One region of the Arthrobacter sp. StoSoilB19 genome, then DNA from elsewhere that is predicted to be linked to it. Evidence: predicted binding sites of a transcription regulator. Region 1 holds the regulator's gene; the other holds the start of a gene.
What was found. The regulator LexA, encoded in region 1, represses DNA repair genes until DNA is damaged. The targets are predictions, from matches to a motif close to TCGAACANNTGTTCGA.

Region 1 (15,757 bases):
CAGGGACGCACGCTCCGTGAAGTTTCGCACAGCGCCCGCGTCTCCCTGGGGTATCTCAGCGAAGTGGAGCGCGGCCAGAAGGAAGCCTCGTCAGAGCTTCTGTCCTCAATCTGCTCGGCACTGGATGTTCCGTTGTCAAGCATGCTCCGTGAAGTCAGCGACCGTGTGGCAGTAGCCGAAGGCGTCGCAGTTCCGGACACAGTTCCGCAGGAATTCTCCCAGCGTTACGGCCGTGACCTCGAGCGCGACCTCAACACTGAACTGAACGACGAACTCTCCACGGGCCTTCTCTCCGGCGCCCGGTAAAGCCAGCCCCACCGCAGGTGGGCCTTGGAACGCAGGAAGCCCCCGGCCGCGCCGGGGGCTTCCTGCGTTGGCGCCCGATTGATGTGCCCGGCTGGTGGTACTCCTGCCAGCTGTTCGTCGCTGCGGGCTATTCCTCTTCTGCGGGGGAGCCGCCTCCGCCTTCCCTGGGGAATCCGTCACGCTCGTAGGTGGAGTTCAGCTTGGCCATGTAGCGGGCCAGCTCCTGCAGGTCCTGCACGGGCCACTCGCGCAGCCGTTCCTGGAAAACCTGGCGCCTGGCGTCCTGGACCTGGTGCATCTTCTCTTCGCCCTTGGGCGTCAGCCGGATGGACTGTGCCCGGCGGTCCAGGGGATCGGCTTCCTTGGATACCAGTCCGAGGCTCTCCAGGAAGGCAATCTGCCGGCTGACCGACGGCTTGCCCACCCCGATGTTCATGGCAAGCTCCGTCAGGCGGATGGGCCCTTCCCGGCGGATAACCGTTAACAGCCCGTACGCGGCAGGCTCCATATCCGGGTGGACTTCGCGCGAGAGCTGGTTGGAGATAGCCCTGGCCCGCCGCCAGAAGAGGCTGATCTGGTGTTCAACATTCTGCAGCGCGGTATCGGCGGCATCAGCGCCTGCGTCCGGCGGCGGCGGGAGATCCGGGGAGTTGCTCATGGCAACAATTCTAGGGTCCGCAATCATGAGAGGATTTACCGATGCGAATCAGCGAGTACTGGCGTCTGATGGATGACGAGTTCGGTGCGGGGTACTCCCGCGTGCTGAGCAGTACCCTGGTCCTGACCGGCGTCGGCGGGCGCACTGCGGACCAGGCGCTGGCTGCAGGCATCGAACCGCGCAAAGTCTGGCTGGCAGTCTGCGATGTCCAGGACGTCCCGGCCGAACGGCGGCTGGGCCGGGACATCGCCCCTCGCCGCGACTAGCAGCGCCTAACAACGGCTTCCCGGGTGGGTCCTTCGTGAGCCTGCCGCAGCCGAAGCGCCCTTGGACGGACACGCCGCAGGACCGGCACTCTTCGAATACCTGTTCGGATAACGCTATGCTTTTTCTATTGGGCTTATCCACATAGCCGTTGTCCTCAGGCCGGAATGTCAGTGGGTCCCAGTAGCGTCAGAGATGACCAATAAAACGGCCGCGAAGGCCACCATCGAGAAAGCATTAGAGGTGTCAACCATGGCGGCAGCCCCGGATCGTGCAAAAGCGCTGGAAGCAGCGCTTGCCCAGATTGACAAGCAGTTCGGCAAGGGGTCGGTCATGCGCCTGGGCGACGAAGTACGCGCCCCGATCGAAGTCATCCCCACCGGTTCCATCGCACTGGACGTCGCTCTGGGGATTGGCGGCCTTCCGCGGGGCCGTGTCATCGAGATCTATGGTCCTGAATCCTCGGGTAAGACCACCGTTGCCCTGCACGCCGTGGCCAATGCCCAGCGCGCCGGCGGCATCGCAGCCTTCATCGACGCAGAACACGCCCTGGACCCCGACTACGCCGCCAAGCTGGGTGTGGACACCGACGCCCTCCTCGTGTCGCAGCCGGACACAGGTGAGCAGGCGCTCGAGATCATGGACATGCTGGTCGGCTCGGGATCGCTGGACGTTGTCGTCATCGACTCCGTCGCCGCCCTGGTGCCGCGCGCCGAAATCGAAGGTGACATGGGCGACAGCCACGTCGGCCTCCAGGCACGGCTCATGAGCCAGGCCCTGCGTAAGATCACCGGACGCTTGAGCCAGACCAAGACCACCGCCATCTTCATCAACCAGCTCCGTGAAAAGATCGGTGTCTTCTTCGGCTCCCCCGAAACCACCACCGGTGGTAAGGCCCTGAAGTTCTACGCGTCGGTCCGCATCGATGTCCGGCGGATCCAGACCCTCAAGGAAGGTGCCGATTCCGTCGGTAACCGGACCAAGGCCAAGATCGTCAAGAACAAGATGGCTCCGCCCTTCAAAGTTGCTGAGTTCGACATCATCTACGGCCAGGGCATCTCCCGCGAAGGCGGGATCATCGACATGGGCGTGGAGCACGGCATCATCAAGAAGTCCGGTTCCTGGTTCACGTACGACGGCGACCAGCTGGGCCAGGGCATGGAGAACTCGCGCCGCTTCCTGCGCGACAACCCCGAGCTCGCGGCTGAACTGGAACGCCTGATCAAGGAAAAGCTCGGCGTAGGGGTCAAGCCCGCCGAGGACGAGTCCAAGGACGCGCCAAAGCTGAAAGCCGTCGACGGGTTCTAGCCCTTGACCGGACCACGTTCACGGCGGGCCCGGCCCGGCGGCCCCTCTTCAGGGCCGCCGGACGGCTTTTCCATCCCTGAGGATCCGCAGGCTGTTGACGCCGAACCGGATCCGTTCTCGGTGGCGCAGGCCATCGTGTACCGCCAGCTCACGGCAGCTCCCAAGAGCAGGCTGCAGCTTGCCCGGAAACTGGCGGAACGGAATATCCCCGAACACGTCGCCGAGGCGGTGCTGGACAAGTTCCAGGAGGCGCGCCTGATCAACGACGCCGAGTTTGCCGATATGTGGGTCAGGAGCCGGTCCCAGTCCCGCAAGCTTGCCAAGGGCGCTCTCCGGCGCGAACTGGCCGAGAAGGGCATCGACCAGGAAACGGCGGCTTCTGCCCTGGAGCAGCTGACGGACGCCGACGAGGAAGCGGCGGCACGCGCACTGGTGGAGCGCAAGCTCCGGCCCGGGACGGTTTTGCCTGACCAGTCGGAACGGGACAAAGCCGTCCGGCGGCTCGCCTCCATGCTGGCCAGGAAGGGCTACCAGCCGTCCCAGGCGTTCAGGATCGTCAACGACGTCCTGGATTCCCGGCAGGATCCCGACAGCGGGATGCTCCAAAGCCGGTACCCTTAACTGGTGAGTTTGACCATTCCTTCCCCCCATTCCGGCGCTGCCGCGTCCGTTGAGCCTGCTGCTGATGCGCAAGCCGGTGCTGTTCCGCAATCCGGGGCAGTGCAGCCGCGTACTTACCAGGTCCGCACGTTCGGTTGCCAGATGAACGTGCACGACTCCGAACGCATGGCCGGCATGCTGGAGGATGCGGGCTACGTACCAGCAGCCGGCGACCATGCTGACGTGGTCGTGTTCAATACCTGCGCAGTCCGGGAGAACGCGGACAACAAGCTCTACGGCAACCTCGGCATCCTGGCGCCCGTGAAGGCCGCCAACCCCGGCATGCAGATCGCCGTGGGCGGGTGCCTGGCCCAAAAGGACCGCGAAACCATCCTCAAGAAGGCACCATGGGTGGATGCTGTCTTCGGCACCCACAACGTCGGCGCCCTGCCCGCACTTTTGGACCGTGCACGGCACAACAATGAGGCCCAGCTGGAAATCCTGGAGTCCCTGGACGTCTTCCCCTCCACGCTCCCCACCAAACGCGACTCCGTCTACTCCGGCTGGGTATCCATCTCCGTTGGCTGCAACAACACCTGCACGTTCTGCATCGTGCCGGCCCTTCGCGGCAAGGAAAAGGACCGCCGGCCCGGAGACATCCTCGCCGAAATCCAGGCGCTCGTGGACGACGGCGCCATCGAAGTGACCCTCCTGGGCCAGAACGTCAACTCCTACGGTGTCGAATTCGGCGACCGCCAGGCCTTCTCCAAACTCCTTCGCGCCTGCGGCGAAATCGAGGGCCTTGAACGCGTCCGCTTCACCAGCCCGCACCCGGCCGCCTTCACCGATGACGTCATTGATGCCATGGCCGAGACGCCCAACGTGATGCCGCAGCTGCACATGCCCCTGCAGTCCGGTTCGGACCGCATCCTCCGCGCCATGAAGCGTTCCTACCGTTCCACGAAGTTCCTGGGCATCCTGGACAAGGTCCGGGACAGGATTCCACACGCCGCCATCTCCACCGACATCATCGTCGGCTTCCCGGGCGAAACCGAAGAGGACTTCCAGGCGACGCTGGACGTGGTGGAAAAGTCACGCTTTGCCACCGCCTTCACCTTCCAGTATTCAAAGCGCCCCGGCACGCCCGCTGCCGACCTGCCGGACCAGCTGCCGAAGGCCGTGGTCCAGGAACGCTTCGAACGCCTCACCGCCCTGCAGGACAGGATCGCCGCCGAGGAAAACCGGCAGCAGTTGGGCCGGAGGCTGGAAGTCATGGTCACCGCCCAGTCCGGACGGAAATCGGAGGAAACCCACCGGTTGTCCGGCCGTTCCCAGGACCAGCGGCTTGTCCACTTCTCAGTCCCCGAAGGAGCCCCGGCACCCAGGCCCGGAGACCTCGTCACCGTCACCATTACGGAGGCGGCGGCCTTCCACCTGGTGGCCGATCCCACGCCGGAGGACTACAGCCTGCGCCGGTCCCGGGCGGGGGATGCCTGGGACAGGTCCCAGGCCGACTCCTGTGGTGTGCCTGCCCCAGGCTCCGGCGCTGGACCCAAGGCTGTCTCCCTTGGCATGCCCTCGCTGCCGCTGCGCACCCGCTGAAGGTGACTGCCCCGCCTGTCATCGCCGTCGTCGGTCCCACCGGCTCCGGCAAATCCGACCTGGCCGTCAACCTTGCCCTCGAACTGGACGGCGAGGTCATCAACGCTGACGCCATGCAGTTCTACCGCGGCATGGACATTGGCACTGCCAAAATCACGACGGCCGAGCGCAGGGGAGTGCCGCACCACCTCCTGGACATCCTGGACGTGACCCAGGAAGCCAGCGTCTCCGACTTCCAGCAACAGGCCCGCAGCCTCATCGGGGATATCCATGCCCGCGGCAAGCGCGCAATCCTGGCGGGCGGCTCCGGACTGTACGTGCGGGCCGCCCTGGACGTCCTGGAGTTCCCGGGGACCGACCCCAAGCTCCGTGCACGACTGGAGGCGGACCACATACGGCTGGGGACCCCGGCGCTGCTGGACAGGCTGAGGGCCCTGGACCCCGTATCCGCGGACAGGGTCTCGGACGCCCGGCGGATTATCCGCGCACTGGAAGTCCATGAACTTACCGGACGGCCCTTCAGTTCCTTCATGCCGCGCCGCGAGTACTACCAGCCTGCGGTTCAGGTGGGCCTGAGCGTGGACCGGGAGGTCCTGCGGGAGCGCTTGGCGGTACGGGTTCACCGGATGGTGGAGTCCGGCCTGCTGGAGGAGGTCCGGATGCTGGACGCGCGGGGCCTTCGGCAGGGCAAAACAGCATCCCGTGCACTGGGCTATTCACAGTTCCTGCGGGTCATCGACGGCACGTCAACAGTTGAGCAGGCCGCAGAGGAAACAATCGTGGCCACCCGGCAGTTCGCGCGCCGCCAGTTGACGTGGTTCCGCGCCGACCCCCGCATCACCTGGCTGGACTGGCAGGACCCGGAGCTGACGGGTAAGGCGGCCGAGGTGTGCGTCCAGGATCCGGGCCGGTAGCCGCGGTTTCAGCACCGGCGGCATCCGCCGTTACGCTTGTGACCATGAATGCAACCCCCGCAGAAGCCACTGGGACTGCCTTGCACGCACTGAGCGGGCTCCGCTTTTCCAAGGGGCATGGCACCGGCAACGACTTCGTCCTGGTGGCCGATCCCGAGGGGGTGCACGCCATCGGCGCAGACCAGGCCGCAGCGCTCTGCGACCGGCACCGGGGAATCGGCGCCGACGGCCTGATCAGGGCTGTCCCGTCCCGTTTCCTGCCGGAAGGCCGGGAACTGCTCACCGATGCCCCGGACGCCGAATGGTTCATGGATTACCGCAATGCCGACGGCTCACTGTCTGAAATGTGCGGCAACGGCGTGCGGGTCTTCGTCCACTTCCTGCGGTCCGAGGGCCTGATCGACCTGCCCGACGGCGGATCACTCACCATCGGCACCCGCGGAGGGGTCAAGACCGTGGTCCGGACAGGGAACGGTTACGCGGTGGACATGGGCCCGTGGGAGTTCATATTCCCCGGGGAGGCCAGCGCCAAGGCGATGGATTCCCTGGTCACTGCCGACGGCCTGGAAGTTCCCCGGCCGGCCCTCTCCGTGAGCATGGGCAACCCACACACCGTAGTGGCCCTCGCGGAACTCAGCGAGCTCGAAGGCACCCGCCTCTTCACGGCTCCCAAGGTCGATCCGGTCCCCGTGAATGGGACCAATGTGGAGTTCGTCGTCCCTGCGGAGCCTCTGGTCCATGACGGCGTCGGATCCGTGACCATGCGGGTGCATGAGCGAGGCGTGGGGGAGACCCAGTCCTGCGGAACGGGGGCCTGTGCTGCCGCCGTCGCCATCCGGCACTGGGCCGGCGCGGAAGCCCCTGATGCCTGGCGGGTCAACGTTCCCGGAGGTGTGGTGGGCGTGAAGTTCTTCGCCGGCTTCGCCGGCCACGAGCACGTGGAACTCAGCGGCCCCGCCGTCATTGTGGCGAGCGGGACGCTTTCGTAACCTTCAGGATCCGGAAGGACTTGGACGTTGACTCGCGGGTCACGGTAAAGGAACTGTCCAGTTCGGCGGCCAGCCAGCGCTGGAGCGAATCCGAGCCCAGGTTCTTCTGCACCACCAGCCATGCCGTGCCGCCGTCCGCGAGGCGCGGAAGCCACAGCTTCAGCAGGGCGTGCAGTTCGTCCTTGCCAATCCGGATGGGCGGGTTGGACCAGATGGTGTCGAACCTGACGCCGGCGTCCACCTCCTGGGGTGTACTGGCGACGACGTTGGACAGCCCCAGCGCGGCCGCGTTTTCGTTGGCCAGGGCGACGCAGCGTTCGTTGACGTCCACGGCGTAGACCGTCGACCCGGGCGCCAGCAGCGCCATGGTGAGTGCGATGGGCCCCCAGCCGCATCCGATATCCAGCAGGTTCCCCTGGGGGTGCGGCGCCGGAACATCGGCGAGGAGCACCGCGGTGCCCTTGTCGATCCCGTCCGGGCTGAAGATTCCCGCGGAGGTGTGGAGCCTGCGGGTCTCGCCGGCCAGCTCCACCGTGAGTGGCTTACGGGTAAAGGGGCCGGCGGGGGACGTGCTGAAATAGTGTGCGGACTCCATAACTGGCCAGAGTAGTTCCCCTTGCAGCGTAATGGGAAACCGTGCAGAACCCCCTCTGCTACGCTGGATGGCATGTTCCTGATCTTCGAGTAGCCGGCACGGGCCACGCCCGTCCCCGCAGCCTGTCCTCCAGCGACAGCCCGTCCCGCAGCGATGCAGGTTTTTCAGCCTTCCGCTTGTGCACCGGCCAGACGCATCTGTTCTGCCCGGCCGCCGGACGATACTCGAAAGTCAGCCTCTTGCTGCACTTCCCGCTATTTTTCCGGCCTTTTTAGCCCTGCCGCCCTTCTGACGCGGCATCCCGGCCCCGGCATCGCAGCCGGCCGCGAGACAACCAGGAGAATTGCATGACCGCAGGCCGTCAGCCCAGCGCGAATACGTTCCAACTTCCAAGCAATCAGCACTATTCTGGAATTGCCGAATCTTCAAAGGAGACCATGACCAGCCAGCCCAACACCGGTTCCGATCCAGCCGCCCAGGACATGAGTCCGCAGGAAATCCAGGCTGTTATCGACCGGATCCTCGCCAAGGACGTCCCGGCCAAGACTGTCAGCACGCCCGGCGGTGAGAGCAGCGGCAATGGAAAAGCGGTGCTCGGCAAGGCGCAGGCCATTTCCCGGCTCGACGAAGAACACTCAACATACGACGGCGACCAGCAGGACCTCGAGGAACGGCGCGCGCTGCGCCGAAGGGCAGGCCTGTCCACCGAGCTCGAAGACGTCACCGAGGTTGAATACCGCCAGCTGCGCCTGGAGCGCGTGGTCCTGGCCGGGATTTGGTCCGAGGGAACGCTTGCCGACGCCGAAAACTCGCTGCGTGAGCTGGCAGCCCTCGCCGAGACCGCCGGTTCGGAGGTCCTGGATGGCATGGTGCAACGCCGTGACAAGCCGGACCCGGGAACCTTCCTGGGGTCAGGCAAGGCACTGGAGCTCAAGGACATCGTCATGTCCACGGGCGCGGACACGGTGGTGGTGGACGCTGAACTTGCGCCTTCCCAGCGCCGCGGACTTGAGGACATCGTCAAGGTCAAGGTCATCGACCGCACGGCGCTGATCCTTGACATCTTCGCCCAGCATGCCAAGAGCCGTGAAGGCAAAGCGCAGGTGGAGCTCGCGCAGCTCGAGTACCTGCTTCCGCGCCTCCGCGGCTGGGGTGAGTCGATGTCCCGCCAGGCCGGTGGCCAGGTGGGTGGCGCTGCCGCCGGCATGGGCTCCCGAGGTCCTGGTGAAACCAAGATCGAGTTGGACCGGCGCCGGATCCGTACCCGCATGGCGAAGCTGCGGCGTGAAATCGCCGCAATGAAGCCGGCACGCGAGACCAAGCGGGCCAACCGCCGTCGTAATGAAGTGCCCTCCGTGGCGATTGCCGGGTATACCAACGCCGGCAAGTCCTCACTGCTGAACCGGCTTACGGACGCCGGAGTCCTCGTGGAGAACGCACTGTTCGCCACCCTGGATCCCACCGTCCGCAAGGCGGAAACCGCGGACGGCCTGGGATACACCCTGGCCGACACCGTCGGATTCGTCCGTTCGCTGCCCACCCAGCTGGTGGAGGCCTTCCGTTCGACCCTCGAGGAAGTGGCGGACTCGGATCTGATCCTGCACGTGGTGGACGTGTCGCATCCGGACCCCGAAGGGCAGATCGCCGCCGTCCGGAAGGTCTTCAGCGAAGTTGATGCCCGCAAGGTGCCGGAGATCATCGTGCTGAACAAGGCTGATGCAGCTGACCCGTTCGTGGTGGAGCGCCTGAAGCAGCGCGAACCGCGGCATGTGGTGGTCTCGGCCCGGACGGGTGAGGGCATCCCGGAACTGCTGAAGGCCATCAGCGAAGCCATTCCCCGGCCTTCGGTCAAGATGGAACTCCTCATCCCGTATGACCGCGGAGACCTGGTCAGCAAGCTCCATGAGTCCGACGCTGAAATCCTCAGCGTTGACCACGTTGAGGCAGGTACCAGGGCTGCGGTGAAGGTCCGCGAGGGCCTGGCGTCCGAACTGGAACCATTCATCGTCAATGAGTGACCCCGCCGCCGGCGAAACCGCGCAGACGGCCGGCGAGCAGTTCGTAATCGAACTGCTCGACCGCGCCGTCGCCGGCATGGGCGGACAAAGCCGCACCGGACAACACGAGATGGCCCGGCAGGTGGCCCGGGCCATCAAAACCGGCAACCACCTGCTGGTCCAGGCGGGCACGGGCACGGGCAAGTCGCTGGCCTACCTGGTGCCGCTCATCGCCCACGCCCTGGAGAGCAACAAGCCCGCTCTGGTGTCCACGGCCACGCTGGCCCTGCAAACCCAGATTGTTGGCAGGGACCTGCCGCGGCTGCTGAAGAACATCACCCCGGCCCTGGAACGGCCGGTCAAGGTTGCCTTGGTGAAAGGCCGGTCAAACTATGTCTGCCGGCACAAACTGGAAGGCGGGTTCCCCTCCGAGGAGCCTTCCGAGGGTCAGCTTTTCTCTTTGGGCGAAGACACCAGCGTCCCGCACTTTGCCGCCTCCGTGGGCGGACCCTCGTCCCAGCTTGGCAAGGAGGTGGTGCGGCTCCGCGAGTGGGCGGAGAAGACGGCCACCGGGGACCGGGATGAGCTCCTGCCGGGTGTGACGGACCGTGCCTGGCGCCAGGTCTCCGTCACTTCCATGGAGTGCCTGGGGGCCCAAAAGTGCCCCATGGCCGCCGAGTGCTTCAGCGAGCTGGCCCGGCAGGACGCAGCCGAGGCAGATGTGGTGGTGACGAATCACGCCATGCTGGCCGTCAGCGCCTTCGAAGGACTTGCAGTCCTGCCCGAGTACGACGTCGTGGTGGTGGATGAAGCGCACGAGTTGCAGGACCGGGTCACCGGAGCCGTGTCCGGTCAGCTGTCGGTGGCCATGGTCCACGCTGCCGCTTCCGGCGCCCGCAAACATACCGCCATCACGGTGGACGCGCTGAACGCCGCAGCCGCAAACCTTGAACTGGCCCTCGCCGGTGCGCCCAGCGGCCTGCTTCCCAACGGGCTGAACGACGAACAGCTGGACTGCATGGACCAGTTGCGGGAGGCGTGCCGGGCCGCGTTGTCCGATTCCAAGGGGGACAGCAACGCCACGGCCGACGGCGGCCGCCAGCTGGCCCGGTCCCGCCTCATGCTCATCCTGGAATTGTGTGAGCGGCTTATTGCTGCCCGTGAAAACCGCGAGGTCGTGTGGTTTTCCCGGGCCGGCACGTTCGATCCCGGCCAGGGATATTCCCAGCCCGATGACAATGCCCCGGTGCTGGTCAACATCGCGCCGCTGTCCGTGGCAGGCAGGCTCCGGGAAGGACTCTTCGCCGGGCACACCGTCGTGCTAACGTCCGCAACCCTCGCCATTGGCTCGGCATTTGAACCCGCGGCCGGGGGACTGGGCCTTATCGGCGACGGCGCACCCAGCTGGACGGGTGTGGATGTGGGCTCGCCCTTCGACTACCCGAAACAGGGCATCCTCTACGTGGCCGGCCACCTGCCAAAGCCGGGCCGCGGCGTTTCGCCGGAGGCGCTGGAGGAACTGGAAGCGCTCATCAAAGCGTCCGGCGGGGGTGCCCTCTGCCTGTTTTCATCCCGACGGGCTGCCGAAGAGGCTGCCGACGCCCTGCGGCCGAAGCTCGATGTGACTGTCCTCTGCCAGGGCGAGTCGACCATGACCGCTTTGGTGAAGCAGTTCGCCGACGAACCGGACACCTGCCTCTTCGGGACTATGTCCCTGTGGCAGGGGGTTGACGTTCCGGGAGGCTCCTGCCGCCTGGTGGTGATCGACCGCATCCCGTTCCCCAGGCCGGATGATCCGCTGATGACCGCGCGTTCGCGTGCCGTGGCCCAGGCCGGCGGAAACGGCTTCATGTCCGTCTCGGCCACGCATGCCGCCATCAGGCTGGCCCAGGGTGCCGGCCGCCTGATCCGGTCCACGGGAGACAAGGGCGTGGTGGCCGTTCTGGATTCCCGGCTGGCAACAGAGCGCTACGCCGGATTCCTCCGCGGCGCTCTGCCGCCGTTCTGGGCTACCACGGACCGCAGCAAGGCGCTGGCGGCATTGGCCAGGCTGGGCGCGGACGCGGCCACGTAGGGCCCGGCAGGCGAACGACGCCAGCGGGGGCAGCCGCCGTGCAATTTCCGGCAGGCCGTCCCTTCGCGGGAGACCCGGTCAGAGGGAACGCAGGACCGAGACAACCTTCCCCATGATGGTGGCATGGTCGCCCAGAATGGGTTCGTACTGCGTGTTTTGGGGCAGCAGCCAGGTGTGGCCGTCGCGCTGGCGGAATGTCTTGACGGTTGCCTCGTCATCCAGCAGGGCAGCAACGATGTCCCCGTTGGCTGCGTCCGCCTGGCGCCGCACCACCACCCAGTCACCGTCACAGATGGCGGCATCCACCATGGAGTCGCCGGCCACCCTAAGCATGAAGAGCTCGCCCTGGCCGACCAGCTGGCGGGGGAGCGGCATGACATCCTCCACGAGCTGCTCAGCGAGGATGGGACCGCCGGCAGCAATCCGGCCAACCAGCGGAACCATGGCCGTATCCAGCGCGGTGGGCAGCTCCGTTACCGTGGCACCGCCGCCCGTGGCCTGCGGCGCGGGGGAGGCGCCGGCGGCATTGCTTCCGCTGTCCAGCGTGAGGGGCATCAGCACCTCCATGGCCCGCGGCCGTTTGGGGTCGCGCCGCAGGTAACCCAGCTTCTCCAGCTGCGAGAGCTGGTGGGTCACGCTGGACAGGCTGGCCAGGCCAACCGTGTCGCCGATCTCCCGCATGGAGGGCGGGTAGCCGTTGTCATTGACCGAGCGCTGGATGGTTTCGAGGATCTTCTTCTGCCGGGGGGTCAAGCCCTTGGCGGTCTTCCTGGGTTGCGGGGCGGTCCTGCCCCCGGCGGCTGCTGCTGCCATATTCGCCAATGCCTTTCGCTTGCCGCCGGATCTTCCGTTGCGGCCTGTTCCACAGCGCCGCCGGAAGGACTCCCACTGTCATTGTCAGACCCTGCTGTTCAACTTCAGTGGTGGTTGTTCTTTGGTTCAAAGCTAGGCCAGCCACATTGCTTTTTCAAACATTTGTTCTAGCGAGTCTCGACATTGTTCGTTGATAGGTGCTAAAACTTAACAAGCAAAGTTCGAACATGTGTTCTAACCAGCGATTGCCCCGTTCGAAAACATGGCCGGAGGAGCTCCGGACACGGTGTGAACGGCAGGGCGGCAGCGGGCGGACACCCGGGCAGCACGGCAGGTCCAGGAGGGCTTAGTTCATGTCAGCTTTATCTCTTCACCAGGTTTCACCTACGCACCGCGTTTCCCTGCAGACCCGGAAGCCCTCGCAGCGCCGGACGCCGTCAGCAGCGCCCCTGCGGCTGACCCGCCGGGGGCGGATCGTCCTGATCGGAGTTCCGCTTGTGCTCCTCGCGGTACTCCTGCTGTCCCTGTCCGGACTTTTCAACGCACCGGCCAAGGCATCCGATTCAGCTGCGGATTTGGCCGTGACGCCGACGGTCACCGTGACGGTGCAGGCGGGCCAGTCGTTGTGGAGCATCGCAGGCGCTGTTGCTCCGGACCGCGATGCCCGGGACGTGGTGGCGGACATCGTCCAGCTCAACAACCTTCCGGCCGCCGCTGTGCTGCCGGGGCAGCAGCTGTTCGTCCCCACGCACTGAGCGGCACCTGGTGTTGGCCTTTGAGAAAGATGACCGGGACAGCAACGCCGGTGGCGAACAGAATCCGTCACATTTTCCGGTAGTTGCCGCGGCAACTAAACTGTTCAGGTGAACGACCAGCTAGAGCGTCTGAACCGACTTCCCCTCCGCAGCAATCTTCGCGGGCTGACCCCCTACGGGGCACCCCAACTGGACGTTCCCATTTTGCTGAACGTCAATGAGAACACCCATGGTGTTCCGGCGGACGTGCGCGCCGCCATCAGCGCGGCGGTCACGGAAGCAGCTGCAGGCCTCAACCGGTACCCGGACAGGGAATTCACCGACCTGCGGAAAGCTCTCGCGGAATACCTGGGGCACGGGCTCGACGAATCAAACCTCTGGGCAGCCAACGGCTCCAACGAGGTCCTGCAGCAGATCCTCCAGGCCTTCGGCGGCCCCGGCCGCACCGCCCTGGGCTTTCCACCCACGTACTCCATGTACCCCCTGCTCGCCAGCGGAACCGACACCCAATACATCACGGGAGTGCGCTCGGAAGGCTACGACCTGAGCGCCGAATCCGCCGCCCGGCAGGTCGAGGAGCTGCGGCCCAACATCGTCTTCCTCTGCTCGCCCAACAACCCCACGGGGACCGGCCTGGGGCTTGACGTTGTGGAGGCTGTCTATGACGCCGGCGAGGACAGCCAGACCGTGGTGATCGTCGACGAGGCCTACCACGAGTTCGCGCATGACGGCACGCCCAGCGCCCTGACCCTGCTGCCCGGCCGGGAGCGGCTGATAGTTTCCCGCACCATGAGCAAGGCCTTCGCACTCGCCGGCGCCCGCCTCGGCTACATGGCCGCGGCCCCGGAGGTCACCGATGCCCTGCGGCTGGTGCGCCTTCCGTACCACCTGTCCGCGATTACCCAGGCAACCGCACTGGCCGCGCTCCAACACCGCGAGGCACTGATGGCCGATGTCCAGGACATCAAGGCGCAGCGGGACCGCATTGTGGCCGAACTGACCAGGATGGGCCTCAAGCCTGCCGCCTCGGACTCCAACTACGTGTTCTTCGGGGGCCTGGAAAATCCGCACCAGGTATGGCAGGAGCTGCTGGACGCCGGAGTGCTCATCCGCGACGTGGGCATCCCCGGCCACCTTCGGGTCACCGCAGGCACTGAGGCGGAAACCACAGCCTTCCTTACCTCCCTGGAACGCATCCTTGCGGGCCAGGCCGCGCTTCCCGCCTAGACTTGATACTGCGGCGCTGGGCGCCTTGAACTACTTCTTCTCCCACAAAGGATCCTTCACCATGAGTCCCACCGGATCGAATACGGCTGCGGCCCGGACCGCCCGCATGGAGCGTGCCACCAGCGAGTCCTCCGTGCTCGTGGAGATCAACCTCGATGGAACCGGCGTATCGGACATCGATACCTCCGTGCCGTTCTACGACCACATGCTCACGGCCCTGTGCAAGCACTCCCTGATCGACATGACGGTCAAGGCCACGGGTGACACCCACATCGACGTCCACCACACTGTTGAGGACGTGGCCATCACCTTCGGCGAGGTCCTGCGGACCGCCCTCGGGAACAAGGCCGGGATCCGCCGGTTCGGTGAGGCCACCGTTCCGCTGGACGAAGCGCTTGCGAACGCTGTGGTGGACGTGTCCGGACGCCCGTACCTGGTGCACGGGGGCGAGCCGGCCGGGCAGGAGTACCATCTGATCGGCGGCCACTTCACCGGTTCCCTGACCCGCCACGTCTTCGAAGCCATCACACTGCACGCCGGCATCTGCCTGCACATGAACGTGCTGGCCGGACGGGACCCGCACCACATCGTCGAGGCACAGTTCAAGGCCTTCGCCCGCGCCCTCCGCGCCGCCGTCGAACCCGATCCCCGGGTTGAAGGCATCCCCTCCACCAAGGGGGCGCTGTGAGCGGCCAGGTCCTCAAAGACGGCGCGATCATCGATCCGTCAGCATCAGGCAAGCTGCCTTCACCCGAGGGCAAACCCACGGTCACCGTGCTCGATTACGGTTCCGGGAACGTCAGGTCCGCAGTCCGGGCACTGGAACGTGCCGGCGCGGAAGTAGTCCTGAGCGCCAAGCCCGAGGATGTACTGAACGCGGACGGCCTGGTGGTTCCGGGCGTAGGTGCGTTCGAGACCGTCATGCGCGAACTCAAGGCCGTGGACGGCATCAGGCTGATCGGCAGGCGGGTGGCAGGCGGACGCCCCGTGCTTGGAATCTGCGTGGGCCTCCAGGTCCTTTTTGAAGCCGGAGTGGAACACGGCACCGAAGCCGAAGGCATTGGCGAATGGCCCGGCAAGGTAGAGGCCCTCCCCGCGGAGGTGGTTCCGCACATGGGCTGGAACACGGTCAAGGTGCCGGAAGGCTCGAAACTCTTTGCCGGGGTCGAAAACGAACGCTTCTACTTCGTGCACTCATACGGCGTGCAGGAATGGAACTTCGACGTCATCCAGCCACGGATGGCGCCGCCCCTGGTCACCTGGTCCGAACACGGCGGCCCCTTCATCGCCGCCGTCGAGAACGGCCCCCTCTGCGCCACCCAGTTCCACCCCGAAAAGTCCGGCGACGCCGGTGCGCGGCTCCTGCGCAACTGGGTGGAAGGCCTGCGGAAACCGGCCGGCGGTCAGTCCGCTGCAGCACCGGCGGACGCCGGCAGTGACGCCTAGATGTGGTCGGTACTCCTGATGGGCCTCGCCGGCATCCTCATCGGTGGCGGCATCTCATTCCGGCAGCAGCGCAAGCCACTCTGGACTCAGGTGGCGTTCCACGTTCTGGCCGCCATGTCACTGGTGGCGGCCTACCTGCTGACCCTGCCGGCAAACTGACCACAGCCCACAGCGCGAGGGCCGCCAACTTCACCCCAACAGCATCGCGG
Region 2 (15,757 bases), 1.7 Mb from region 1:
GCCATGAACTTCAGCGGCAACATCTCCGGCTTCGTCACGCCGATCGCCGTCGGCCTGATCGTCGGAGCCACAGGTTCCTACACCTGGGCGCTGCTGTACTTCGTGGGTTCCGCAGTGATCATGGGCGCCTCAGTCCTGACGCTGAACTACAACAAGCGGCTTCCTGTCTAAGCTGACCCTCGCAGGGAAACTTGCAACCAACGCCCCCGCAGCCGGGAGCAGTGCCGTACAAAATCCGAATGGAGCATCATGCTGACCGCAGAAGAGACCCAGGACAAGGACCGCCCCCTCCGCGAGACTGTCCGGGACACCCTCCGCACCAGGATTTTCGAAGGACACTACGCTCCCGGCACGCGGCTGGTGGAACGCGACCTGGCAGCCGAATTCTCCGTCTCCCGGCTGCCGGTCCGCGAGGCCCTGCGCATGCTTCGCCAGGAAGGCCTGATCAGCGACCGGGGCGCCCGCGGGGCTGAGGTGAGCAGCCTCAGCCCCAAGGACGTGGAGGACCTCTTCGATGTCCGCCAGTCCCTGGAAGTCCTGGCCTGCCGGCTCGCCGCCAAACGGGCCACCAAGGAGGACCTCGCCCATTTGAAGGGGCTGCTGGACGATGCGGAAACCTTCCTGGCCAAGGGATCAGTGATGGAGGCGCACCGCTCCAACAGCGAATTCCACGACGCCATCACCCGCATCGCGGACAACAACTTCCTCAAGTCCGCCCTGGAACCCCTCCAGGGCCGCATGCACTGGCTGTTCCGGCATGTCAGCGACCTGCCCGAACTCATCCGCGAACACCGCGACCTGTACACCGCCATTGCCAGCGGCGATCCGGACAAGGCAGCCGCCCAGTCCGCATCACACATTGGAAAGTACCGGGACCAGTTTCCCGAGGACTTCCAGAAGACCGAACCAGAATTCCACCGGAAGAGAAAATGAAACTCCTGGTCATCAACCCCAACATCAGCGCCGATGTCACCGCGCTGATTGAATCCGAGGCGCTCCGTTCCGCCTCCGCCGGCACCGAACTGCTGGTCAGGACTGCCGGGCACGGCGTGGAGTACATCGAGACCCGCTTCGAAGCCCTCATCGCCGCGGGTGCCGTGGCAGAGATCATTGCCGAACACACCCGTCCCGGCGCAGACCCGGTGGACGCCGTGGTGGTGGCTGCCTTCGGGGACCCGGGAATGCCGGCCCTCAAGGAACTGGCCGAGGTGCCCGTCATCGGGATCACCGAGGCCGCCCTGTGCGCAGCAGCACTGCAGGGCCACCGGTTCTCCATCATCGCCATCTCGGACCGGATCAAGCCCTGGTACCGCGAGTGCGTGGAGCAGTTCGGACTTGCCGGACGGCTGGCCTCCATCCGTTCCATCAATGACTCCCTGACCAGCATCGCCTCCGTCCAGCAGGACTTCAGGGAAACCCTGCTGGCACTCAGCCGGCAGGCCGTGGCGGAGGACGGCGCCGACGTCGTGATCCTTGCCGGCGCCCCGCTGGCCGGCCTTGCCCGCGACCTCACGGGGCAGATTCCCGTCCCTGTGGTGGATGGCATCTCCGCAGGCATCCGCATGGCCGAGGCCGTTGCCGCGCTGCAATCCGGGCCGCACCGCGCCGGCGCCTTCGCCCCGCCGCCGGCCAAGGACCGCAAGGGCCTGCCGCCCAATCTGGACGCGGCCCTTGCCGCCCGCCAGGAGCACGCCGGCACCCCCCAGCCCGCCGCCTAGCCAGAGCCCAACGACTTTAGGAGGACACCGATGTCCCACCAGCCACAACTCGTCATTGCCAACGCCACCGTGGTGAACAGCCACGGCCGCCGGGAGGCGCACGTCGTGGTCCACGACGGCCGCATTGCCCGGCTCGTCGACGCCGCCGGACCCGTCCCCGCGGCGGACCGCACCATCGACGCCACGGGCAAACTCGTGATCCCCGGCGGCGTGGACGGACACTGCCACGTGGCCCAGGTCACGGGGCGATTCCGCACCCTGGACGACTACCGGACCACCTCCACGGCAGCGCTGTGGGGCGGGACCACCACCATCATCGATTTCGGAATTCCCCGCGACGCCCAGGAAACCCCGCTCGCCGCCGCCCTGCACAAGAAGGAACTCGCCACGGAGTCCCGCTGCGACGTTGCCCTTCACGGCGCCGTGGTCACCTGGGACGAAACCGTCCCGTGGCAGCTTGAGCAGCTGGCAGCGGAAGGCGTCCGGTCGGTGAAGATGTACACCACCAACCGGGGCACCACCATGGCGGACGGCGACACCATCCTGAAGGTCATGCGGGAAATGGTCCGGCTGGACGGGTTGACGTACATCCACGCCGAACACGATCCCATCATCGCCGACTGCACCGCCCAGCACGCGGAGGACGGGCGGATCGGCATCGAACACCTGCACCGGACCCGGCCGGAACTGGCCGAGGAGATCTCGGTCAAGGAAACCCTGGCCATGGCCGAATACACCGGCGCACCGGTGTACTTCGTCCACCAGTCCACGCCCGGGGCAGTGGACCTGGTGAGCGAAGCCCGCTCCCGGGGACTGGAGGCCTACTCCGAGACCTGCCCGCATTACATCACGCTGGACGATTCCGTCTACGGATCCACCTTCCCCGAGTGGTTCGCCTGCTGCCCGCCCATGCGCAGCCCGGAAACCGTGGCCGCCCTCAAGGAGCGGCTGGTGTCCGGAGCCATCCACACCATGTCCTCCGACCACTCCTGCTACGACCTGTCCCAGAAGCGCGAGCGCACCGACGACGTGCGCGCCATGCCGCACGGACTGCCCGGCGTGGAGACGCGGATGCCGGTTACGTTCACCGCGATGACCTCCGCCGGGGCAACCGTGGAGCAGTTCGTGGAGGCTTTCGCTGCCGCGCCGGCACGGATCAACGCCGTGCCCGGCAAAGGCTGCATCGCCGAGGGGTTCGACGCCGACCTGGTGGTTTTCGACCCCGCAGAGGAACGCACCGTGAACGGCGCGGCCCTGCACATGGGAACGGACTTCTCGCCTTTTGACGGGAAGGCACTCACGGGCTGGCCCGCCGTCGTTGTTTCCAAGGGACGCGTGGTCCTGGACGCGGACGGCTTCCATGACCCCGGCGCCGTGGGCCGCTTCATCAACCGCACCGGCTTCCGGCAGCACCAGTCTGCTGCCCCCGAAGCTTCCCGACTCGCCGCCGCCCTCTAGGAGCCCCCATGCCTGCAAGCACACGCCCCCGCCGGATCGGCATGATCGTGCCGTCCTCCAACACCTGCCTGGAACCGCAGACCTACCGCATCCTGGGCGTCCGCACCGACGTCACGGTGCACTTCACCCGGATCCCAGTCACCCGCATCGCGCTCGATGACTCCTCCGACCGCCAGTTCGATCCCACAGTCATGCAGGAGGCAGCAGCGCTGCTGGCGACGGCGGACGTGGACGTGATTGCCTGGAACGGCACTTCAGGCTCGTGGCTGGGCCCGGCGCACGACCAGGAGTTGGCGGCCGGGATCAGCGGCGCCACGGGCATCCCCGCCACCACCTCCACGCTTGCCTACCTGGAAGCCTTCCGGACCTTCGGCACGGAGCGGATCGGCCTGTTCACCCCCTACACCGCGGACGTGAACCACCGGGTCATCGCCTGCTACGAGCGCGAAGGCATCAAGACCGTGGACCACCGGGCGCTGGGATTGAGCGACAACGAGTCCTTTGCCCGGGTCACCGACGACGAGATGCGCCCGGGGTCCCTGGAACTCGCAGCCACTGCCCCGGACGCCCTGGTGTACCTGTGCACCAACCTCTACGGGGCCAACATCACCGCCGAAATCGAGGACAGCACCGGAGTGCCGGTGCTTGACTCCGTTGCCGTCACCCTCTGGCACGCTCTGAAACTGGCAGGCGCGCCGTTGCTGGAACCACGCTGGGGACGGCTGCTGGGCTAAACCGCCCTACATCCGCAAGGTCAGGGCGCCGGGCTCCATGGTCATGAGCACGTGCTTGCTCTCGCCTTCGTGGTCCCCGTCCAACTGGTAGTCGTCCTTGTGTTCCAGCGTGATCTCAACGGTTTTGCCCTGGAAGTACTCCACGGCGGTGTCCTTGCCGCGGCCCTTGCCGATCATTCCCGCCACCACGGAGAGCCACCCCAGCTTTCCGTGGTGGGGAGCCAGGACGGCGATGTCCAGCAGGCCGTCGTCCACCTTGGCATCAGGGAAGATTTCAAGACCGCCCTGGACCTTGCCGCAGTTGCCCACCATCACGCTGCGGACGCCCCGGTGCACCACGGGCTTGCCGTCGATCACCACGGTTGCCTTGACCGGTTTGCCGGGCAGGTTCCGGATGCCGGCGTCCACGTAGGCCAGCCAGCCCACCTTGTCCTTCAGGTCCTCGTTGGTGTCCGCCATGATGGTGGCGTCATAGCCCAGGCCGGCCATGACCAGGAAGAGCTGGTCCTTGTCCGGGTCGCTGCGCCGGGCCCGGACCACGTCGATCTTCCGCTCCGTGCCGATGAGGGCCCCGGCCATGGCGCCGTCGTAGTCGGTGACGTCCATGCCCAGGTTGCGCGCCAGCAGGTTGCCCGTCCCCAGCGGCAGCAGGCCCATGGGGGTGTCGCTGCCGGCCAGGACCTCGGCAACGCACCTCACGGTGCCGTCGCCGCCGGCCGCGATCACGATGTCCGCACCCTGGGCCAGCGCTTCCTTCGCCTGGCCGACGCCCGGATCCTCCTTGGTGGTTTCCAGCCAAATGGCTTCCCCCCACCCGTTTTCCACGCAGTGCTTGGCCACCAGGCCGCGCACGTCGATATCCACCGGCTTGGCAGGATTGACGATGATGGCGGCACGTTTGGGCGAAGTGGAGCTGTTGTCAGTCATGGCGTCCTCTGATGGCGGATGGAAAGCAAGCTTCTGAGAGAAGGGTAACCCGCCCGGTGCGCCGTTCCGCGCCTACAGGGCCTTGACCGCGCCCAGCACCTGGGCCAGGGAGTCCTTGGCGTCGCCGAACAGCAGCGATGTCTGGGGTTCATACAGCAGGTCGTTCTCGATGCCGGCGAATCCCGGGCGCATGGACCGCTTGAGGAACACCACCTGCCGCGCCTCCGCCACTTCAAGGATGGGCATGCCGTAGATCGGTGAGCCGGACGAAGTCTTGGCGGCGGGGTTCACCACGTCGTTGGCGCCCACCACCAGGGCCACGTCCGTCGTCTTGAACTGCGGGTTGATCTCGCCCATCTCCTTGAGCGACTCGTACGGGACGTTGGCCTCGGCCAGGAGCACGTTCATGTGTCCGGGCATCCGGCCGGCCACGGGATGGATGGCAAAATCCACTTCGATGCCTCGGGCCTCCAGGGCCAGGGCCAGCTCGGCGGCCGTATGTTGGCCCTGCGCCACGGCCAGGCCGTAGCCGGGGACGATGATCACCCGCTGGGCGTACCCCAAAAGGACCGCCACGTCCTCGGCCGAGGACGAACGGACCGGACGCTCGCTCACGGCGGTGGACCCCGCCGTCGAACCTCCCCTGAAAGCCCCGAACAGGATGCCCGCCACGCTCCGGCCCATGGCGGCGGCCATGGCCCGGGTGAGGATGGTGCCCGAAGCCCCCACCAGGGTCCCGGCCACCACCAGCAGGACGTTGCCCAGCACCAGGCCGGACGCCGCAACGGCCAGGCCGGTGAAGGCGTTCAGCAGCGAGATGACGATTGGCACGTCGGCGCCGCCTACTGGCAGCACCAGCAGGACGCCGGCGGCAAGGCCCAGCAGCAACAGCAGGACCGCAAGGGGCAGCGAGGCGGTGAGCACCACGGCCACGCCGGCGGCCACTGCGGCGAGCAGGACCACGGCCATCACCACCGGGAGGCCCGGGAACACCACGGGCCGGGTGGTCATCAGTTCCTGCAGCTTGGCGAAGGTGACGCCGGAACCGGCGAAGGAAACGGCACCCACCAGGAGCGTGAACACGATGGCCACGCGGACCCAGGGATTGCCGGCATGGCCCAGTTCCAGGAGGGCCACCAAGGCAGCCGCGCCGCCTCCCACGCCGTTGAACAGCGCCACCAGCTGGGGCATCTGCGTCATCTTCACGCGCCGGGCCACGGGTGCCGCCACCACGCTGCCCACCGCGATGGCGGCCAGGATCCAGGGGATGTTCTCCAGCCGGGCGGACAGGAACACCGTGACGACGGCGATCAGCGCACCGAGTGCGCCCACCAGGTTTCCGCGGCGCGCGGTCCGCGGGGAACTGAGCCCGCGCAGGGCCAGGATGAAGCAGACCGCCGCGACGAGGTAGAGCAGGGAGGTCCCGATGGGGTCGAGGAGGCTCATTTGCTGCCCGTTTCAGGCTGCACGGCACCTTTTGGGGCTGCGTCCTTCCTGGCATGGAACATGTGCAGCATCCGGTCCGTCACCACGAACCCGCCCACCAGGTTGGCGGTGGCAAGGACAACGGCGAGCAGCGCCACCGCCAGGACCCATGGGTCTGCTGCCTGGCCGGCCACAATGATGGCACCGACAAGGATGATGCCGTGGATGGCGTTGGCACCGGACATCAGCGGCGTGTGCAGGGTGCTGGAGACCTTGGACACCACTTCGAAGCCGACGAACACCGCCAGTACCGTAATGGTCAGCAGGGCTGTTCCGTCCATCAGAGCGTTCCTTCCTGCCGGGCCGCGGCCGTGGCCGGCTCTGCGGCGGCACGTGCGCGGGCGGCCAGCAGCTCCGCCGTGGGCTGGTGCCGCACCACGCCGTCGTGGGTGAGGCAGGCACCGGCCACCACTTCGTCGTCGAAATCCAGGGTGAGCCCGCCGGCACCGGCGTCATCCGGGCGCACCAGCAGGGCCAGCAGGTTGGCCACGTTCTTGGCGTAAAGACGGGAGGCGTCCGACGCCATCGCCGAGGCCGGGTCCTTCAGGCCCACCAGGGTGACGTGCCCCATTCCATCGGCGGTGGGGATGGGGATGTCCTGGCCCGGTACCGAACCCTCCACGTTGCCGCCGGACTCCGCGGCGAGATCAACCACCACCGACCCGGGCCGCATGCCCTGCACCATCCCGCGCGTCACCAGGAGGGGTGCGGGGCGCCCGGGGACCGCCGCCGTCGTAATCAGCACGTCCGACTGAGCCACGTGCGGCGCCAGCAGCTGCCGCTGCCGTGTGCCGGCATCGGAGCTCAGCTGCCGGGCGTAGCCGCCGGCCGCCTCCGCCGTCTCCAGGTCCAGCCGGATGAAGGTGCCGCCCATGGAGGCAACCTCGTCCGCGGAAGCCGGACGGATGTCGTTGGCGAAAACCCGGGCGCCCAGGCGCTTGGCCGTGCCGATGGCCTGCAGCCCCGCCACCCCGGCTCCGAGGACCAGGACCCTGGCGGGCGGAATGGTTCCCGCGGCCGTCATGTAGAGCGGGAAGAAGCGGGGCAGCCGGATGGCAGCCTCCAGCACGCAGCGGTAGCCGGCCACCAGCGCCTGCGAGCTGAGGGCGTCCATGGACTGGGCACGGGAAATGCGGGGCACCAGTTCAAGGGCGAAGGAGGTCACCCCGTTGTCCGCGAGCGCCTGCACTGCCGGCAGCTCGGACGACGGCGACGCGAGCCCCACGGTGACGGCTCCCCTTTTCAGGGACGCGGCGGTGTGCCGGTCAAGGGGGCGGACATGCGCCAGGATGTCGAGGGCCGTGGTGTTGAGTTCCGGGACGACGGCGGCGCCGGCGTTTTGGTATGCCTGGTCGGCGTGCCCGGCGCCGTCCCCCGCCCCGGTCTCCACCAGGACCTCCAGCCCCATCCCGGCCAGCTGCCTGACGGTATCCGGCGTGGCGGCCACACGACGCTCGCCCTCCCGGCGTTCCCGCGGTATGCCCAGTTTCACCCGCCGACCCCTCCTCCTGACAAGCGATGCAGCGGCTCTGCTGCACGCAGTTGGCTAGAGTCTATGGCCCGTTCAGCTGCGGCGGGAGTGGTGCGCTGTGCTTGTGTGGAAACAGTTACATGGCAAGCGGCCTTGAGTGCGGTCCACCGCGGGAGGGAGGGTCAGCCGCGGGTGGTTGGGCCAGGGCCGCCGTAATCGAGTGCGATCCGCCGCGCGGTCTCCATCAACGGGGGAAGGACTGACGATTCAATGTCCTGGGCGGCCGCCCGGTGCGTCTGCAGTGAAACATTCGCCGCAGCCACCACCTCGTTCCCCCGCCGCACCGGCACGGCCACGCCGCGCAGGCCTTCCTCGAGCTCCTGGGAAACCATGGACCAGCCCCTTTTACGCGCCAGCTCCACTTCGGAACGCAGGTCGTCAATGCTGCTGATGGAGCGGTCGGTGTAGCGGTGCAGCTGGACCGTGCGGAGATACTCCTCGAGCTGCGCCGGGGGCATTCCGGCGAGGAGCACCCGGCCCATTGACGTCGCCCAGGCCGGAAACCGGGTCCCCACGGTAATGGAGACGCTCAACAGCCGCGGCGACGGCACGCAGGCAACGTAAACCACGTCGCCGCCGTCGAGGATGCACAAGGCCGTGGTCTCGTTCAGGTCCTCCGCCAGTTCCTTGAGGTGCGGCTGGGCCACCCCGGGAAGCGTAAGGCCGGCCAGGTAGGCCCGACCGATGTCCAGGGAACGGGCGGTCAGTTCAAAGGCCTGGCCATCGGCGCGGAGGTAGCCAAGATCTGCCAGGGTCAGGAGGAACCGGCGCGCGGAGGCGCGGGTCATGTCGGTCCGGGCAGCAACCTGGGAAACAGTGAGCCGTGGCTGGTCGGGGGAAAAGGCGAGCAGGACGTCGAAGGCCTTCTCAACCGACTTCACAAAGTAGGCTGGCTGCTCCTCCATGAACGTTGCGGTTCCTCTCCCGACGGTCGGCGCCCCGGCACAGGGTCCGCCGGGCTTCAGCGCCTGTCCGATCATATCGGCCCGGTGGGCACTGGAGTGCGTGGGGCGGCCCGCTGGTCAGGAGGCGGCCCGGATGCGTTCCAGCGTTTCCTTGAGCAGCCTCCCGGACTGCCCGTCGAGCCCCAGGAGCGGCACCATGGCCACCGCCTGTTCCCGCAGGTGCTCCCAGCCATCGATGCACCGGACTCCCATGCCACGCGCCCGGGCCACGCTTGCAGTGGTGTGGCGGGCATACACGAAGTCATAGACGACGGCGTCAGGGGCGAGTGGGCCGTCGCCCCATGCCGGACCGTCGGACATGCTTTTGCCGATGGGAGTGGCATTCACGATCAGGGAGGCATCGGCGGACAGCTCCTGCCCCTGCTGCCAGGAGACCGTCCGGGCGTCCATGCCGCGTTCCCGGGCAAGATCCAGCAATTCCGCCGCGGCGTGCGGGTCGCGGTCAGTGATGGAAACGGTCCCCAGATGCCCCTCCAGGGCGATCATCGCGGCCCTTGCCGCTCCACCGGCGCCCAGGAGGAGGGCGTGCCGTTGGTACTGGCCGCCCAGCAGCGCGGTCACGGCGGATATATCGGTGTTGTGCCCCACCAGCCGTGTGCCCTTTCGAACCAGGAGGTTGCAGGCACCGCTCAACAGGACCGGGTCTGTTGCCTCGTCCGCTGTTTCCGCCGCCCAGTGCTTGTGCGGCATGGTCACGTTGGCCGCCACGATGCCGGGCGCCAGGAGCCGCCTGCGGACCTCGTCGAGGTCGCCGCCGGCCGGCACATCCCAGGCATCGTAGGTCCATCCAAGGCCGAGTTCCTGGAAAACAGGATTCCAGAGGCGCGGGGACATGGCCTTGGAAGCTGCTGATCCGATCAGGACTAAGCGGGAGGGTTCCATCGTGAAGCACCTTTCCGTCGGCGTTGTGATTGGCGTCACCGACTAGTATCCTCTTTGTAGGCGCATTACGCACACATGTTCGCAATGCGTACAAATAGAACAGATCCCCCGCCTTCAGCGTGGAAGGAAAACCCGGACATGACCGACATCGCAGCAGGAGCCCAGGCCAAGCCGACGCCTGAGGCACAACGCCGGCTAAAGCGCGCCAAGAAGGCAGCGCTGGCCGCATTCCTCGGCGGCGCCCTGGAGTACTACGACTTCTTCATCTACGCCACTGCCGCTTCCCTCGTCTTCTCGAAGATCTTCTTCCCGGCGGGCGACCCCACGGTTGCCTTGCTGGCCTCCTTCGCCACGTTCGGCGTGGCATACGTGGCCCGGCCCTTCGGCGCCGTGGTGTTCGGCCACCTTGGTGACAAGATCGGCCGGAAGAATACGCTCGTGCTCACCCTGGTGCTCATGGGCAGCGCAACGTTCCTCATCGGCGCCCTGCCGGACTTCAACACCGCCGGCTACTGGGCACCCGCGCTGCTGGTCCTGCTCCGCCTGATGCAGGGCCTCTCCGCCGGCGCCGAGACGGCCGGCGCCTCCGCCCTCTCCACGGAAGAGGCTCCCGAGGGCCGGCGCGGCTTCTTCGCCAGCTTTGCCATGAGCGGCATTTCCGCGGGCATCGTCATGGCATCCCTGGCCTTCCTGCCCGTGGCTGCCATGAGCGAGGCCGACCGCCTCGCCTGGGGCTGGCGGATCCCGTTCTGGCTCTCCCTGATCGTGCTCATCGTCGCCTACCTGGTCCGCCGGTCACTGGCCGAACCTGAGGTCTTCGAGGAAAAGCAGGAGCACGGTGAACTGGTGAAGCTTCCGTTCGCCAAGATGTTCCAGACCCACCCGGCGCAGTTCTTCCAGGTGGCGCTCATGTCCTTCGAAACGGTCACCAACACGTTCATGCAGTCATTCGGCCTGGCCTACGCCGTGTCCGTCGGCGTTCCCGCTTCCACCATGCTGTGGGTCAGCATCGTGGGCAACATCCTTGCCGTCTTCACCCAGCCCCTGACCGCGCGCCTGTCGGACACGTTCGGCCGCCGGCCCATCTTCATCATCGGCGTCCTGGGCTCCGGCATCATGATCTTCGTGTATTTCTCGGTGATCGCCACCGGCAACATCCCCATGATCTTCCTGACCAGCACGCTGATCACCGCCGGCACCTATGCCATGTCCAACGCGATCTACCCGGCCTGGTTCTCCGAGCTCTTCAACGTCAAGGTCCGCTACTCCGGCATGGCCATCGGGCTCCAGATCGGCATCCTGTGCGCCGGTTTCACCCCGCTGCTCGGCACCGCCCTGGTGGGCGCCGACAAGGCGAACTGGGGACCGGCAGCCTGGATCGTGGCGGGCTCGTCGATCCTCGCCGTGGCCGGCGCCTGGTGGGCGCGCGAGACCGCCAAGACGCCGCTGCGGGAGCTGGGCAACCCCGTCCGGTAGGGGCATTCACAGCCCCATAACGAACAGAAGAGGACGACGGCGGGAAGCACCCGCCGTCGTCCTCTTGCTTAACCTGGCGGCGCGGCGAGGCCCTGGTTGAGTGCGCAGGAACAGTCCCGGCGCACTCAGGCCAGGAGTGGACGCACGGCTGGGGTGGTATTGCTAACCGCGGGCGGTCAGGTCCGCGGAGATGAGTTTCGCGGTGGCCATGATCTCCTGCGCCACCGAGGCCAGGTAGGCTTCCCGGTCCGGTTTGGCCTCCACGGACTGGGCCTGCAGGGAGACGTTCACCGCGGCCACCACCTTGGGTCCGTCGTACACAGGAGCGGCAACGGACATCAGGCCCAGCTCCAGTTCCTGGTCCAGCAGGCACCAGCCCTGTGCACGGACCGTTTCCAGGACGGCCAACAGTTCCTGGACGGACCCGAGGGCGCGGGGGGTCAGGGGCTTGATGTCGGCCGCGGCGAGATAGGCCTTGAGGTCCGACGCCGGCAGGTGGGCCAGCAGGACCCGGCCCATGGAGGTGGCGTAGGCGGGGAACCGGGTGCCCACGGTGATCCCGATGGTCATGATGCGGCGCGTGGTGACGCGGGCAATGTAGGCGATGTCGGTGCCGTCCAGCACGGCGGCCGACGTCGATTCGCCGAGTTTGAGGGACAGTTCCTCCAGGTGCGGCTGGGCCAGTTGGGGCAGCGACAGCCCGGAGAGGTAGGCGTAGCCCAGCTGGAGGACTTTGGCCGTCAGCGCGAAGGTCTTGCCGTCGGTGCGCACGTACCCCAGCTCCACCAGGGTATGCAGGAACCGGCGTGCCGTGGCACGGGTCAGGCCCGTGCGGCCCGCCACCTCGGTGAGCGTCATGACCGGCCGGTCGGCGTCGAAGGCGCGGATCACCGCCAGCCCGCGGGCCAGCGACTGGACGTACTGGTCGCTGGCCTGCGGGGTTGGCTGGATATCGGTACCTGCGGCGTCGGTCATGGTAACCAATCCTAGGGCCGTCCTTAGCCGGCCGAGGCGGCCTTGAGCGGGACGGGGATGAGTTCCTGGAGTTCCTCGAGGGTGCAGCCAAAAGTCTCGCGGACGGTGACACCGTTGGGACCGGTGAGGAAGACGGCTTTGTCCGTGTAGACGCGGGTGACGCAGTTGACGCCGGTGACCGGGTAGGTGCAGGCCTCGACGATCTTGGAGGCGCCGTCGCGGGTCAGGAGGGTCATCATGACGAAGACGTCCTTGGCGCCGGTTGCCAGGTCCATGGCACCGCCGACGGCGGGAATCGCCCCGGGTGCGCCGGTGTGCCAGTTGGCCAGGTCACCGGTGGCCGAGACCTGGAAGGCGCCCAGGACGCAGATGTCCAGGTGCCCGCCGCGCATGATGGCGAAGGAGTCGGCGTGGTGGAAGTAGGAAGCGCCCGGGAGTTCGGTCACGGGAATCTTGCCGGCATTGATCAGGTCCTCATCGATCTCGTCGCCCTTGGCTTCGGGGCCCATGCCCAGCATGCCGTTCTCGGTGTGGAGGGTGATGTTCTGGTCCTCGGTGAGGTAGTTGGACACCAGGGTGGGCTGGCCGATCCCGAGGTTCACGAACGAGCCCGGGGCGATGTCGCGGGCCACGAGCCGGGCGAGGTCATCCCGGCCCAGGGGCGTGGCGGAGGTCTGGAGTGATGTTGCAGTGGTCAAGGTCAGGCCACCTTTCCGCTGGTGCCGGTTGCGCTGCGGTCTGAGGCCGGGACGCGGACAACCGTGTTGACGTGAATGCCGGGGGTGACCACGTTTTCCGGGTCCAGCGCCCCCGTGGGCACGATCTCGGAGACCTGCACGATGCTCTGCTTCGCGGCGGCAGCCATGATGGGGCCGAAGTTCCGGGCCGTCTTGCGGTAGACCAGGTTGCCCTTGCCGTCCGCCTTCAGTGCCTTGATCAGGGCGACGTCGGCGTGGATGGGGGTTTCAAAGACCTGGCCGCGGCCGTCAATGATCCGCGTTTCCTTGCCCTCGGCCAGCATGGTGCCGTATCCGGTGGGGGTGAAGAACCCGCCGATGCCTGCCCCGGCGGCACGGATCCGTTCGGCCAGGTTGCCCTGCGGCACCAGTTCCAGCTCGATCTCGCCGGCCTTGTACTTGGCGTCGAAGTGCCAGGAATCGGACTGCCGCGGGAAGGAGCAGATCATCTTCCGCACCCGGCCTTCCTTGATGAGCAGGGCCAGGCCCTGGTCGCCCTGCCCGGCGTTGTTGTTCACCACGGTCAGGTCCGTGGCGCCGCAGTCCAGCAGCGCGTCGATCAGTTCGAACGGCTGGCCGGCGTTGCCGAATCCGCCGATCATCACGGTGGAGCCGTCCTTGATGCCGGCCACGGCCTCCTGGACGGTGTCAACAAAAGTCAGCATTACTGGTCCTTTCCAGCGGTGACGTTCTCGAGTACCACGGCCAGGCCCTGGCCCACGCCGATGCAGATCGCGGCGACGCCCCAGCGTTCGCCGGAGGCCTGCAGGGACCGGGCCAAGGTGCCCAGGATCCGGGTGCCGGAAGCACCCAGCGGATGGCCCATCGCGATGGCCCCGCCATGCCGGTTCACGATCGAGGGATCGATGCCCCAGGCGTTGATGCAGGCCAGGGACTGCGCAGCGAACGCTTCGTTAAGTTCGACGGCGCCCACCTGGTCCCAGCCGATGCCCGCCTTCGCGAGGGCCTTGTTCGCCGCCTCCACCGGTGCGTACCCGAAGTACTGCGGATCATTCGCGTGCGCGCCGCGGCCGGCGATCCGGGCCAGCGGATCCAGCCCCAGCAGCCCGGCGGCCGCCTCGGACCCGATCCACGCCGCGGAGGCGCCGTCGGACAACGGCGATGCGTTCCCCGCTGTCACCGTGCCGTTCTCGGTCCGGAACACGGTCTTCAGCCCGGCCAGCTTCTCCGCCGACGATCCGGCACGGATGCCTTCGTCGCGGACCAGGTCCGTCCCGGGCACCGGGGCGACCAGGTTGTCGTAAAACCCTTCATCCCAGGCGGCGGCGGAGAGGTTGTGGGAGGCCGCGGCGAACTCGTCCTGCGCCTCGCGGGTCACGTTGTACTTCTCGCGCAGCCGCTCCGTGGCCTCGCCCAGGGAGATGGTCCAATCCTTGGGCATGGCCTTGTTCACCAGCCGCCAGCCCAGGGTGGTGGAGGCCAGGGTCATGTCCCCGGCCGGGTAGGGCTTCTCCGTCTTGGGCAGCACCCACGGGGCACGGGACATCGACTCGGCCCCGCCCACCAGCACCAGGTCGGCGTCGCCGGCGTTGACCTGCCGCGACGCGATGATCGCCGCGTCCAGGGACGAGCCGCAGAGCCGGTTGACCGTGGTGCCCGGGATGGACACCGGCAGCCCGGCCAGAAGGGTTCCCATCCGCGCGATGTTGCGGTTTTCCTCGCCCGCGCCGTTGGCGTTGCCGAACACCACCTCATCGATCCGCTCGGGATCAAGCCCGGGAGCCCGCTTCACGGACTCGCTGATAACGTGCGCGGCAAGGTCATCCGGCCGGACGCCGGCGAGGCCGGAACCGAACTTGCCAAAGGGGGTGCGCACGGCGTCGTACACAAATGCCTGGTTCATGGGGTTTTATCCGTTCCGGTGTTGTCCATGTCGTGGAACACCTGCTGTGCTGTCTTGAAGGCGGTGTTGGCGGAGGGGACGCCGCAGTAGATGGCGGTCTGGAGCAGGATCTCCTTGATCTCGTCCCTGCTCAGGCCGTTCCGGAGGGCGGCGCGGATATGCATGGCCAGCTCTTCCCAGTGCCCGTGCGCCACCATGGCAGTGATGGTGACGGCGGACCGCATCTGGCGCGGGAGCCCCGGGCGGGTCCAGATACCACCCCAGGCGATCCGGGTGATCATGTCCTGGAAGTCCTCGGTGAACTCATCCTTGTTGGCGTTGGCCCGGTCCACGTGCGCGTCCCCCAGGACTTCGCGCCGGACCACCATGCCGCCGTCGTAAATCTCCTGGCTGGTGGCGCCGGGCTGGACCACGCCGTGCCGCTCATTTCCGCTCACTTGGCTGCTCCTTGGGATTCGGTCCAGCTGATCAGGCTGCGCATGAGATCGGCAAGATGCGCGGGAGCCTCGGCCGGTGCCAGGTGCGCCACGCCTTCCAGCGTGACGGCAGTGGCGGTGCCGCCCCCGGCGGTGATGCCGGCTGCCACCTCGTCAGCCATGGCCGGCGTGGCCACGCCGTCCACCGCGCCGGCGATGACCTGGGTGGGGACGCGGATGCTGCCCAGCTGGCTGCGGACGTCGAAGGAGGCCAGGGCCTCGCAGCAGAAGGCGTAGCTGAAACGGTCGGCGTCGCGCAGGGCGTGCAGGAGCCGGCTGCTGAACTCGGGTTCCCGGTCCATGTAGCCCGGCGCGAACCAGCGCTGCGCCGAGCCCTGGATCATCACGGGTGTGCCCTGGGTGCGGACCGTTTCGGCCCGTTCCAGCCAGCCCTCCGGGGTGCCGATCTTCGCCCCGCTGTTCTGGATGGAGAGGCTCTTGAGCCGCTCGCCGTGCTTGATGCCCAGCTGCAGGCCCACGGCGCCGCCCAGTGAAACGCCGGCGTAGTGGAATGTTTCACCGGGGGCGA

Region 2: a site for LexA is predicted at 9,768-9,783, ahead of LDO86_RS19745 (shikimate dehydrogenase). Genes of this name have one in related genera too.

The regions. Positions count from the first base shown of each region.
Region 1 covers NZ_AP024650.1:1,595,727-1,611,483, forward strand. Annotated here, with positions in the region: gene LDO86_RS07365 (helix-turn-helix transcriptional regulator) at 1-306, shown strand, start outside; gene LDO86_RS07370 (MarR family transcriptional regulator) at 434-964, opposite strand; gene LDO86_RS07375 (DUF3046 domain-containing protein) at 1,006-1,230, shown strand; gene recA (recombinase RecA) at 1,481-2,536, shown strand; gene LDO86_RS07385 (regulatory protein RecX) at 2,657-3,157, shown strand; gene miaB (tRNA (N6-isopentenyl adenosine(37)-C2)-methylthiotransferase MiaB) at 3,257-4,738, shown strand; gene miaA (tRNA (adenosine(37)-N6)-dimethylallyltransferase MiaA) at 4,741-5,652, shown strand; gene dapF (diaminopimelate epimerase) at 5,697-6,641, shown strand; gene LDO86_RS07405 (methyltransferase) at 6,613-7,236, opposite strand; gene hflX (GTPase HflX) at 7,674-9,254, shown strand; gene LDO86_RS07415 (ATP-dependent DNA helicase) at 9,247-11,307, shown strand; gene lexA (transcriptional repressor LexA) at 11,386-12,120, opposite strand; gene LDO86_RS07425 (LysM peptidoglycan-binding domain-containing protein) at 12,474-12,875, shown strand; gene LDO86_RS07430 (histidinol-phosphate transaminase) at 12,984-14,102, shown strand; gene hisB (imidazoleglycerol-phosphate dehydratase HisB) at 14,164-14,790, shown strand; gene hisH (imidazole glycerol phosphate synthase subunit HisH) at 14,787-15,548, shown strand; gene LDO86_RS07445 (hypothetical protein) at 15,549-15,707, shown strand.
Region 2 covers NZ_AP024650.1:4,271,301-4,287,057, forward strand. Annotated here, with positions in the region: gene LDO86_RS19695 (MFS transporter) at 1-171, shown strand, start outside; gene LDO86_RS19700 (GntR family transcriptional regulator) at 250-933, shown strand; gene LDO86_RS19705 (aspartate/glutamate racemase family protein) at 930-1,718, shown strand; gene LDO86_RS19710 (amidohydrolase family protein) at 1,749-3,176, shown strand; gene LDO86_RS19715 (Asp/Glu racemase) at 3,185-3,910, shown strand; gene LDO86_RS19720 (diacylglycerol kinase family protein) at 3,917-4,837, opposite strand; gene LDO86_RS19725 (NAD(P)(+) transhydrogenase (Re/Si-specific) subunit beta) at 4,910-6,283, opposite strand; gene LDO86_RS19730 (NAD(P) transhydrogenase subunit alpha) at 6,280-6,603, opposite strand; gene LDO86_RS19735 (Re/Si-specific NAD(P)(+) transhydrogenase subunit alpha) at 6,603-7,814, opposite strand; gene LDO86_RS19740 (IclR family transcriptional regulator C-terminal domain-containing protein) at 7,976-8,758, opposite strand; gene LDO86_RS19745 (shikimate dehydrogenase) at 8,876-9,700, opposite strand; gene LDO86_RS19750 (MFS transporter) at 9,839-11,176, shown strand; gene LDO86_RS19755 (IclR family transcriptional regulator C-terminal domain-containing protein) at 11,339-12,151, opposite strand; gene LDO86_RS19760 (3-oxoacid CoA-transferase subunit B) at 12,175-12,849, opposite strand; gene LDO86_RS19765 (3-oxoacid CoA-transferase subunit A) at 12,852-13,553, opposite strand; gene LDO86_RS19770 (thiolase family protein) at 13,553-14,752, opposite strand; gene pcaC (4-carboxymuconolactone decarboxylase) at 14,749-15,189, opposite strand; gene LDO86_RS19780 (alpha/beta fold hydrolase) at 15,186-15,757, opposite strand, start outside.